DNA from 3 places in the Arthrobacter sp. 05N429 genome. Region 2 is predicted to be linked to each of the others. Evidence: riboswitches for the same ligand, from Rfam matches in the RefSeq annotation. Region 2 holds a riboswitch; each other region holds the start of a gene.
The links. A riboswitch is a leader RNA that binds a small molecule or an ion and turns the genes downstream of it on or off. The one in region 2 is predicted to bind cyclic di-AMP.

Region 1 (3,243 bases), on a different contig from region 2:
AGGTCAGCCGCCGGCGCCGTTTCAGGCGGCAGATTCCGGCAGCAGGAACGGGTCCCAGGCCGGGGTGGGCTTCTCCAGTTCCTTGATCTGCCAGGTTGTGCCCTTGGGGGGCGCGGGGCTGAAGCTGAGCTTCCATCCCATTTCGCCCGGCGTGTGGTCGCCTTTGGCGTTGTTACAGCGCAGGCAAGCAGCAACGAGGTTTTCCCAGGAATCCGCACCACCCCTGGATTTGGGCTGGACATGATCGATGGTGTGGGCAGCCTTGCCGCAATAGGCGCAACGGTGCCCGTCCCGGCGGAGCACGCCGCGGCGGCTGACGGTCGTCAGGGTGTTGTACCGGGGCCTGATATAGCGATTCAGCAGAATCACCGAGGGCCGGCCCAGGACGTCCTGCGGTCCAACGACGGGATCGTCGCCTTCCGCCACGACACTGGCCTTTCCAGTCAGCACAAGGACGAGCGCCCGGCGGAAGGTCACAACCGCCAGCGGTTCATATCCAGCATTCAGAACGAGAGTGCGCATCCGCATACCTCTTCACGGCCGCACCCGCCAGGGGCACGAGGGCCGGCTGCCCTCTGCATGGTCGGGCTATGGATCGACAAAACAAGAGTAAACACCGAGGTGCCGTTTCACCGAATCTTTTTTTGCCGGCCGCGGCCCGTGTCGGCTGAAGTTCACGTTGCGGCAACGCAAAGGACCCCTGCCGAATGGCAGGGGTCCTTTGCGTAAAAAGCTGTTGTCCTTAGCCGCCGACGCGGATGAAGACCGGGCCGGAGCCGACGTTCACGGTCTGGAGGGAAGTGGTCCCACCGTTCCAGCCGCCGTGAACTGCCATGCCGTTGCCGACGTAAACAGCGATGTGGGCCATGCCCGCGCCACCGTTCTGGTAGTACGCGAGGTCGCCCGGCTGTGCCTCGGCGGCGCTCACGGTGCGGCCGAGGGACAGGTAACCTGCCGGCCAGCCGTGGTAGTTGATGCCCGCAGCAGCCAGCGCGTTCGTGGCGAGTGCGGTGCAGTCCTGGCCAACGCCGATCTGGGCGTAGGCGGCAGCGGCGATCGTGGCGCCCATGCCGCTGGCGACGCCGGCCGGAGCCTTGGTGCCGGCCACGGAAGCGGTGGCCGCGGCGCCGACCTTGGTGCCTGCGGTCTTGGCAGTGGGCGTTTCCTGGACCTTCACGACGGGCTTCGCCTTGACGGGGGCCGCAATGGTGGCGACTTCGGTCTTGTCGTAAGCGATCGAGATGCTGGAAGCAGCCGAGATCGTCGCGGGGGCGGCGGACTGGACTTCGAGCGTCGAAGCGGAGGTGGACTCGCGCTGGACGTTGGCCTCAGCAGCGTTGGCTGCGATACCGCTGGTCAGGACGAGGCCGGAAGCAGCAGCGATGACTGCGGCCTGGCGGCCCATGCCACCGGCGTTGTCTCCGACAGCCTTGGCAATAACAGCCAGCGAGTTGGTCTTGGTGACCTCGGCGCGGTGCCGTGCGATTGCACGAGTAGTCATTAAGTTCTCTCTTTCGTGATCCTGTGGCCGCGCTTTTCAGGCGCGTGCTGAGGACGCTCCGGCATCTTGGGGGTACGCCGGATCGCCCCGAAATGGGTTACTTAGCGAAGGGTGTACTGCGAAGACGCGCCAAAAGCGGGAACTGCATGCAGGTGCATGGCCTGCGGGCCGGACTCAGCAGAGATTGAGGCGGCGGTGTGAGATCCGTTCCGGGCGCCGGCAAGGGCAACCGAGGAGTCGGATTTCAGCGGGCTCGTAAGAGCCGCGCAAGCGCGGTGACGCGCAGCATTGTGGCGTGAAGACACGAAAGTAGCCTCTCCCAATGCCTGCGAGGTGAGCTGTCGGATTCGGATGGGAGTCACCCGGCCGCGCTGCTTCCTGGGAAGCTTTGCGACTTAACCCCAAGGCCTTCTTTCGAAGGCCAAAATTGGTTCCCCCGCCCCTGCCAGACGATGTAATGCGAACGGACCTTGAGCGGTGGCAGAGCTAGGCAATCCACTCAAGAGCGCCAACTTCGGAAAAGTTGGCGTAGGTCAAACTTACAACAGTTGGGACTCAATGTCACATTCGGATCACGGCGTGTCACAAGAATGCGAGAGCGTCCGATCAGCTTTGTTACAGCCAGCCGGTCGGGTCGACAACTTCGCCGTTGACCATGACCTCGAAGTGAAGGTGGCAGCCCGTGGAGGCGCCGGTGGTGCCGCTCATGGCCACGACTTCGCCGCGGGAGACCTGCTGGCCAACCTTGACGGTGTCTGAGGACAAGTGGTTGTAGGTGGTCTCCAGGCCGTTGCCATGGTCGATCACCACGCGGTTGCCGCCGCCGTAAGGGTGCCAGCCGGTGAACGTCACGGTGCCACTGGCAGCAGCCAGGACCGCCGTGCCGCACTGTGCCGAATAGTCCTGGCCACGGTGGAACTCGCCGGAGCCGCCAGTAATGGGGCTGACGCGATATCCAAAGGGCGACGCTGTTTTCAACTGGGCCAGCGGCGCCCCTAGGCTCCCGGCGGAGGCCGCGCGGGTAATCGAACCGACCGACTGGGCGCTCAGCAACTGCTTGAGCTTTCCGTCCGGGTCACCCTGGGTGGTGACGGCGGTCCGGTTGAAGTCGATTTTGGCCTCGTCAGCCGTCACATCAGGCTGGACTGCGGCCGAGATGGATCCCGTGGCCCCCGTGTTGGTGGCCATAACGGGGCCCGTGGCGGGGACGGTAACAGTGAGGACCAGGCCCGTAGCGGCGAGTGCAATGCCGGCCTTTTGCCCCACGCCGCTGGCGGCGGCAAAGTCTGTTACCTGGCGGAACGGGCTGCGGCGGCCCCTGCGTTCGTCACGGTGCGCGTCACGTGGGCGGTCTGCCAGGACGGCGACGGCCGGACGCGGCTCCGGAGCGGGACCGGTCGCACGACGGCGGCCCCTGGCGGTCTGGGTGGTCAAGAACGGTTCCTCTCTGGAGAGCCTGCGAAGTTAGCTGTCGGATTCGGGTCAGAGAGATCAAAGACCCGGTCCGCCGTGGCAGGCGTCCAGACACAGAGGCATCCAAAGAGTCCCTCGGTGGTGTGTGCTTGCCGCTGACGGACTTCACCCCAAGGCTGATTAACAGCCGGAAGTGGTTCCCCCGCCCCTGCCAGAAGGTGACTCTGCTACTGATCCGCTGGCAGAGCTCGGCTTCGGATCAGGTAACGCTTTGGTATCGGTACTAGTGATCAACTATAGGCGATTAAGCCTTGCAGAGATAAATCCGT
Region 2 (3,243 bases):
CCCTCAAATCCGTGGGAGGATCGCTCGAATGCTTCTACTACGCCTTCGGGGAGCGGGACGTGCTGGGGGTCTTCGAGGTCCCGGCGCCGGCCGATGCCGCCGCGCTTTCTCTCATGATCAATTCATCCGGTTCTGTGAACGTGCGCCTGAAGCCGCTTCTGACGCCGGAGGATCTTGACGATGCGGCGAAGAAGACGCCGACTTACCGGCCCCCCGGGCAGTAGGACACCGGGCCAGGCCGACACCGGACTCCGCTGCCCTGCGGCTACTAGTGGAATCGACGGGGGCAGTTCGGCGCCGGCCTGCAGGGGATCCAGTCGCGCCGCCGGATGCGAAAGAATGGCCCCATGAGTGATGCCGGCGACTTCATCGACCTTGCGCTCCAGCGCGAGTCGTCGTGGGGCCGCGCCGAGGAGTCCGAGGCCAGGCATGGAAGTGGCCACCGGTACTACGGCGCATCCGTCGGAGCCGTGCGCGGAACTGTCCGCGATGCCCTCCGGCGCTATCCGGGGCTCACGCACGATGACGTCACGGCGCTTAGCTCCGAGTTGTGGCAGGTGCCGGTCTTCGAACGCCGCCTCGCCGCCGTCGTCCTCCTGCAATCGAGCGTCCGGCTGCTGACCAACACGGACCTGACGCGGATCGAGGGCTTCGTCCGGAGCGCACAGCTGAGCGCCCTGGTGGACCCGCTCGCCACCGACGTCGTCGGCCCCCTGATCGCGGGTCTCGACGTCGTCGGCAGGGTCCGCGCGGACAGCGTTCTGGACCGCTGGGTGAGGGATCCTGACGGCTGGTTGCGACGCGCCGCCCTGATGGCCGGGCACGGGCCCGAGCTGGAATCTGACCGCCCTTAACGCCCGGGGAAAATTCCCTAGCTTCCCGGCCGGCGCTCCACCACGGCATAGGCTTTTTCGTCGAAGAACTCCCAGTCGGTGACCACCATGAAACCCAACGCGTCCACGCGGTCGTTGAGGACGTGGACATCGAAGCCGCCGTCACGGGGCTCAGCGTCCCAGGTGGAGACGTGGACCTCCCCGTTTTCCAGTACCAGCAGCTCGGTGTTGACGTTGAAGTCCTCCGGCGGTTCATTGCTCAGCTGGCAGATGGCAACGCAGTGCGTGTTGACGTCGGGATTGTTCATTTGGGGCCTCCGCTTCTGGGAACGGTGATGCCATTATCGTATTCCCGAATCGGCGTCTGGCGTGGGGAAAGACCGCCCGCAACCCCTTCCTGCCGTTACCTCAATGTGACATGCCGTGATCATTCCGTTACCGTTGTTAGGTGCCTGTTGTTTCCGAGACGGGCTCTCCCCAGCCGATTGCCTAACTCTGCCGCGGCCGTGGGGATAACTCGCAGCAACGTCCGGCAGAGACGGGGAAACCACTTTTGACCCACTGTTCGTCAGGGGTCTTGGGGTGAAGCCGCACGGCCCGCAATGATCGGGCCCGAGTGCGGCCGGGTGCCTCCCATCCGAATCCGACAGCTCACCTCGCAGGCATTGGGAGAGGCTCCTTTTAATGACTTTCAGCAATACCCATGCGCCCAAGCGCGCCGATCTTCGCAGCAAACGCCGTACCGCCGGGACCATCGGCCGCCAGGCCGCAGTTCTCGTCGCCGCTTCCGGAATGGTGCTTAGCGGCGCCATGGCCGCCAACGCAGCCGATGCGCCGGCCGAGCGCGGCGCCGCCCCGGCGTCGTCCGTTGACGTCAAGGGCCAGGTCGGTGCACCGGTCATGGCGGACTCCGCTGTCCAGATCACTTTCGAGCGCCCCGCCGTTGAAACGGCACCGGCCCCCGTGGTCGAGGCCCCCAAGCCCGCGGCCGCTCCGAAGGCCCCGGCAGCACCGGCCCCCGCCGCTCCCGCCGCCAAGGCGACGGTGAAGGTCCAGTCGACCCCCGCCCCCGCCGCTGCCCCGGCAGCAGGTGGAGTCAACGCCACACTGCTGTCCATGGCATACGGCCAGATCGGCATCACCCAGGACTGCACCGCCATGGTGGAGAAGGCCCTGAACGCTGCCGGCATCCCGGTCGGCAACATCGGCCCGACGGCCTTCCTGAAGTACGGCCAGGTCGTAGCCACTCCGCAGCCAGGTGACATCATCGTCCAGTCCGGCCACGTTGCCATCTACGCCGGCAACGGCCAGGCAATCAGCGGCGGCATGAACGGCGTCAACGCCACCATGGCGCACCCGCTGTCCTGGCTGACCGCCACCGGTCCCGTGACGTTCGTCCGCGCCGGCTAAGCAGTACCGCAAACAGCACGCAGAAGACCGGTCGATCGGTTGCCTTGGGGGCAGCGGATCACCGGTCTTTTGCGTGCGCGGTGTCCGGCTCGGCCGCGTACCGCAGCAGAACTACGCCGTTCCCGAAGGTGCGGCTCTCCAGCAGCCGGAGCGACGTCAGGGCATCCGTCTCCTTGAAAAGGGGGGTGCCGCGACCAATCAGAACCGGATGGACGTAGATCCGGTACTCGTCGATCAGGCCGAGCCGCCTGAACGCCGCCGAAAGGTTGGCGCCGCCCAGTGCGAGGTCGCCGCCGGGCTGGTCCTTGAGTTTCACGACGTCCTCGACGACCACGTCGCCCACCACCTCGGTATTCCAGCCGGCCTTCGCAAGGGTCCCGGAGTAGACGATCTTGGGCATGTCCCGCCAGATTCCGGCGAACTCGCTCTCGGGGGCAGAGTTCGAGGGGTCCTGGTCCGCCGTCGGCCAATACTCGGCCATCATCTCGTAGGTGACCCGGCCGTCCAGAAAGCCGCCCATCGTCCGGAGCAAGTCGTTGAAGTGGGTGTGCAGTTCCTCATCGACCCGATGCCAGCTCAGGTCCTGGTCCGGGCCCTCGATGAATCCGTCCAGGGACACTTGCATCATCAGAATGACCTTGCGCATCGCGGGCTCCTTCAATGGGCTGCAGGGGTTCCAGCGTACGACGCCGGGCGCGGACGCGGCGGGGGGATACTGCCCGAGGCCGGGCGGCAGCATATTGCCGGATTGGCCATCCCTGCGTCGGACGCGGGGCAAATGGCATCGGCTGACACAGACGCCCTCCGGGCACCGAACCTTGCGTTCAGGCCGTGCCCGGGGCAGAATGCATTAGATTTATAGCCGCACCGCGGTTCTTTACTTTCGAAGGAAGAGTATGCCTGCGAACCTGCCTGTGGCGCTTACGCACTTTGCGCTGCCCCCGATGTGCCGGCGGTGAGGCCGGGTGGATTCCTGGGGGCCAGGCCGGCATTACAGCAG
Region 3 (3,243 bases), on a different contig from region 2:
AGGTGGCGACGCAGGTCTCCCGCCTCCCGCTCGACGCCGGAGAAGTGGGACTTGCCGTACGGGTTCCGGCGTCGGCAGCCCATCCGGGAACCGAGGTGGGCAGCGTTGGCCATGCCCTGAACCTGATGCTGGACAACGTCTCCAATGCCCTCGAAGCCCGGCAGGAGAGCGAGATGAAGGTGCGCCAGTTCGTGGCGGATGCCTCGCATGAATTGCGCACGCCCCTGACCGCCATCCGCGGCTACACCGAGCTAATGCGGATGACCGAGCACTTCACCCCCGACGGGCAGAAGTCCCTGGCCCGTGTGCAGAGCCAGTCCGAGCGGATGACCACCCTGGTGGAGGACCTGCTCCTGCTCGCCCGGCTGGATGAGGGCCAGCCGCTCAAGCTCAGCGACGTGGACCTCACCCAGCTGGCCGTGGAGACGGTGAGCGACGAGAAGGTGATGGCCCCGGACCGCGTCTGGCAGTTGGAGCTCCCCGAAGAGCCTGTGGTGGTTCGCGGAGACGCCACCCAACTCCACCAGGTGCTGGCCAATCTGCTCTCCAACGCCCGCAAGCACACGGGGCCCGGAACGACTGTAGTGACCGGCGTAGGGCGCACCCCGGACGGGAGTGCCGTGGTGACGGTGACCGACAACGGGCCCGGGATCGCCCCCGAGTTTGTGGGCCGCGTCTTTGCGCGCTTCACCCGGGCGGATGCTTCCCGGAAGAACCCGGTGCCGGTGACGACGCCCGCAGCCGTCCGGCGGCCCTTGCCGCACCTGCCGCTGCGCCCACCCCGGTCTCCGTCCGCCGCGAGTGCTTCCACGGGGCCGCCTCCCCCGACTTCCGCCGAGGGAACCAGCGGGCTGGGACTCTCGATCGTGCAGTCGATTGTTGAGGCTCATGGGGGGACGGTCAGTGTGACGTCGGTGCCCGGCCGGACCCAGTTTGTGGTGCGGCTGCCCGCGCCAAACCCGGCCCAGGCGGCGCATCCGGCGGCGCAAGCCGCCACACCGTCGTCGTGATCTCCGTTACCTAAATGTGACTTAAGCTGCCTGGTCCTGTACGGTTTTTAGGGTGTGGCCATCACTGACGCCGCACATCCGGATGCACGCCAAACTCTGCCGCCTCCCGGATTCCGCTGCACCAGGCAGAGGCGGGGGACCCAGAGTTCCCGGGCATTTGCAGATCTTGCACCCTTGGGGTGAAGCCGACACGTGAGATTCCGTGCGGCCGGATGACCTCATCCGAACCCGACAGCTAACTCCGCAGGCGTTGAGAGGCGATCATGACTGAATTCAAGCCAAAAACGCGCCCTGATGGCGTTACGAAGAAGACCCGCTCCGAGGTGTCGCGCCACCGCGCTGAACCGGCCAAGCCCGCTTCAGCCCTGTCCCGGTTTGCCCAGAACTTCGGCACCACCGGCCGCCGCGCGGCCGTTGTTGCCGCCGCCTGCGCGGTCCTCGTGGGGGTCGGCGCCGCCGGGCATGCCTCCGAGACGGCTGCCCGCAATGCCACCGCGGGCACGTCCACGGAAGCAGCCACCACGGCGGATCCCCTGACCCACCTCGATTTTGAGCGCGTCCGGGTCGACAACCAGGCCACCATCCCCACCGGCGACGTCGCGGCACAGTCCACCGAGATCGAGCCTGCCGAAGCACCGGCCCCGGCAGCTGCCCCGGCTCCCGCACCGGCACCCGCGCCCGAGCCGGCACCGGCGCCCGCCCCCGTTGCCATCGACGACCCGGCCGGCGCGCAGGCCTACGCAGCCAGCCAGCTGGGATCCCACGGCTGGGCGGCAGACCAGATGCAGTGCCTCACGAAGCTCTGGACCAAGGAGTCTGACTGGAAGACGACGGCCACCAACAAGAGCAGCGGCGCCTACGGCGTGGTCCAGTCCCTGCCGGCCGAGAAGATGGCCAGCGCGGGCGCTGATTACCGGACCAACTACCGGACCCAGATCAACTGGGGCCTGAAGTACGTCAAGGACCGCTACGGCTCACCGTGTGGCGCCCTGAACTTCCACTACGCCCACAACTGGTACTAAACACCAGAATGTCGGACTCAGCTGAGGCCCCGGATCCCACTGGATCCGGGGCCTTAGCTCTGCCGGCGACAGCCCGCGGGAACCGCCGAGCCGTGGCCGGACGGTTCGGCTTAGGGCGCGTCTAGCCGTTGGGACGGTTGGGCAGGTACTGCACCGCCCATTTATTGCCGTCGGGATCGGCGAAGTAGACGAAGTGCCCCCAGTCCTGGACATCGACGTCGCTGACATCCACGCCGTTGTCCTTGAGCTGCCGGTGGGCGGCCTGAATGTCGCTGACCACCAGCTGCAGGCTGGGGGCGGTGCCGGGCGGAGCGTCGTTGAGCCCCTCGCCTATGGCGATCGAGCAGCCGGAACCCGGCGGGGTCAGCTGGACAAAACGGATGCCGTCCATGGGCCGCTCGTCGTAGTCGGCGTTGAAACCGACCTTATTGACGTAAAAATCCTTGGCACGGTCCACGTCGGACACGGGGACAAAGACAAGCTCAAGTTTCCAGTCCATGGGGCACAGGCTAGTCCCGGACAGCGATTTGCGGTAGGGCAATCCCAAGCGCGTGAACCCGCCGAGACGGCGGGTCTAAACCCGGCGGCTGGTTAGCCGGCCACGCCGTAGAGGCGGTCGCCGGCGTCGCCCAGGCCCGGGACGATGTAGGACTTCTCGTTGAGCTTCTCGTCGATGGAGGCGAGCACGATCGTCACGTTGGCGTCGGAGAGCTCTTCTTCCAGCTTCGCGAGGCCTTCCGGGGCGGCCAGCAGGCAGATGCAGGTGACGTCGGAGGCGCCGCGCTTGAAGAGGAACTTGATGGCCTCGCGCAGTGTGCCGCCGGTGGCGAGCATGGGGTCCAGGACAAAGATCTGGCGGTCGGTGAGGTCCTCGGGGAGACGCTCGGCATACGTGATGATGTCCAGGGTCTCTTCATCCCGGGCCATGCCCAGGAAACCGACCTCGGCGGTGGGGACAAGCTTGGTCATGCCCTCGAGCATGCCGAGTCCCGCCCGCAGGATGGGGACCACCAGCGGGGTGGGCTTGGTGAAAGCGGTGCCGATCGTGGTGCTGACAGGGGTCTCAATGGTGACCGGTTCGGTGCGGACTTCGCGGGTGGCCTCGTACGCCAGGAGCGTGACCAGTTCCTCGGTGAGCTGGCGGAAGACCGGGGACGGGGTGTTCTTGTCCCGCAGAACGGTGAGCTTATGGGCGACCAGCGGGTGGTCCA

Region 1: linked by a shared signal. The riboswitch ahead of AC1DF4_RS14675 (NlpC/P60 family protein) and the one ahead of AC1DF4_RS07135 (hypothetical protein) in region 2 are both predicted to bind cyclic di-AMP.
Region 3: linked by a shared signal. The riboswitch ahead of AC1DF4_RS14215 (aggregation-promoting factor C-terminal-like domain-containing protein) and the one ahead of AC1DF4_RS07135 (hypothetical protein) in region 2 are both predicted to bind cyclic di-AMP.

Annotation. Positions count from the first base shown of each region.
Region 1 covers NZ_JBFTMQ010000009.1:23,415-26,657, reverse strand. Annotated here, with positions in the region: gene AC1DF4_RS14680 (HNH endonuclease) at 22-522, opposite strand; gene AC1DF4_RS14675 (NlpC/P60 family protein) at 743-1,501, opposite strand; cyclic di-AMP (ydaO/yuaA leader) riboswitch at 1,811-1,980, opposite strand; gene AC1DF4_RS14670 (M23 family metallopeptidase) at 2,117-2,935, opposite strand; cyclic di-AMP (ydaO/yuaA leader) riboswitch at 2,940-3,153, opposite strand.
Region 2 covers NZ_JBFTMQ010000003.1:38,303-41,545, forward strand. Annotated here, with positions in the region: gene AC1DF4_RS07120 (GYD domain-containing protein) at 1-224, shown strand, start outside; gene AC1DF4_RS07125 (DNA alkylation repair protein) at 348-854, shown strand; gene AC1DF4_RS07130 (hypothetical protein) at 872-1,141, opposite strand; cyclic di-AMP (ydaO/yuaA leader) riboswitch at 1,342-1,512, shown strand; gene AC1DF4_RS07135 (hypothetical protein) at 1,518-2,243, shown strand; gene AC1DF4_RS07140 (dihydrofolate reductase family protein) at 2,302-2,889, opposite strand.
Region 3 covers NZ_JBFTMQ010000008.1:44,145-47,387, reverse strand. Annotated here, with positions in the region: gene AC1DF4_RS14220 (sensor histidine kinase) at 1-1,010, shown strand, start outside; cyclic di-AMP (ydaO/yuaA leader) riboswitch at 1,115-1,275, shown strand; gene AC1DF4_RS14215 (aggregation-promoting factor C-terminal-like domain-containing protein) at 1,274-2,032, shown strand; gene AC1DF4_RS14210 (glyoxalase superfamily protein) at 2,154-2,531, opposite strand; gene upp (uracil phosphoribosyltransferase) at 2,624-3,243, opposite strand, start outside.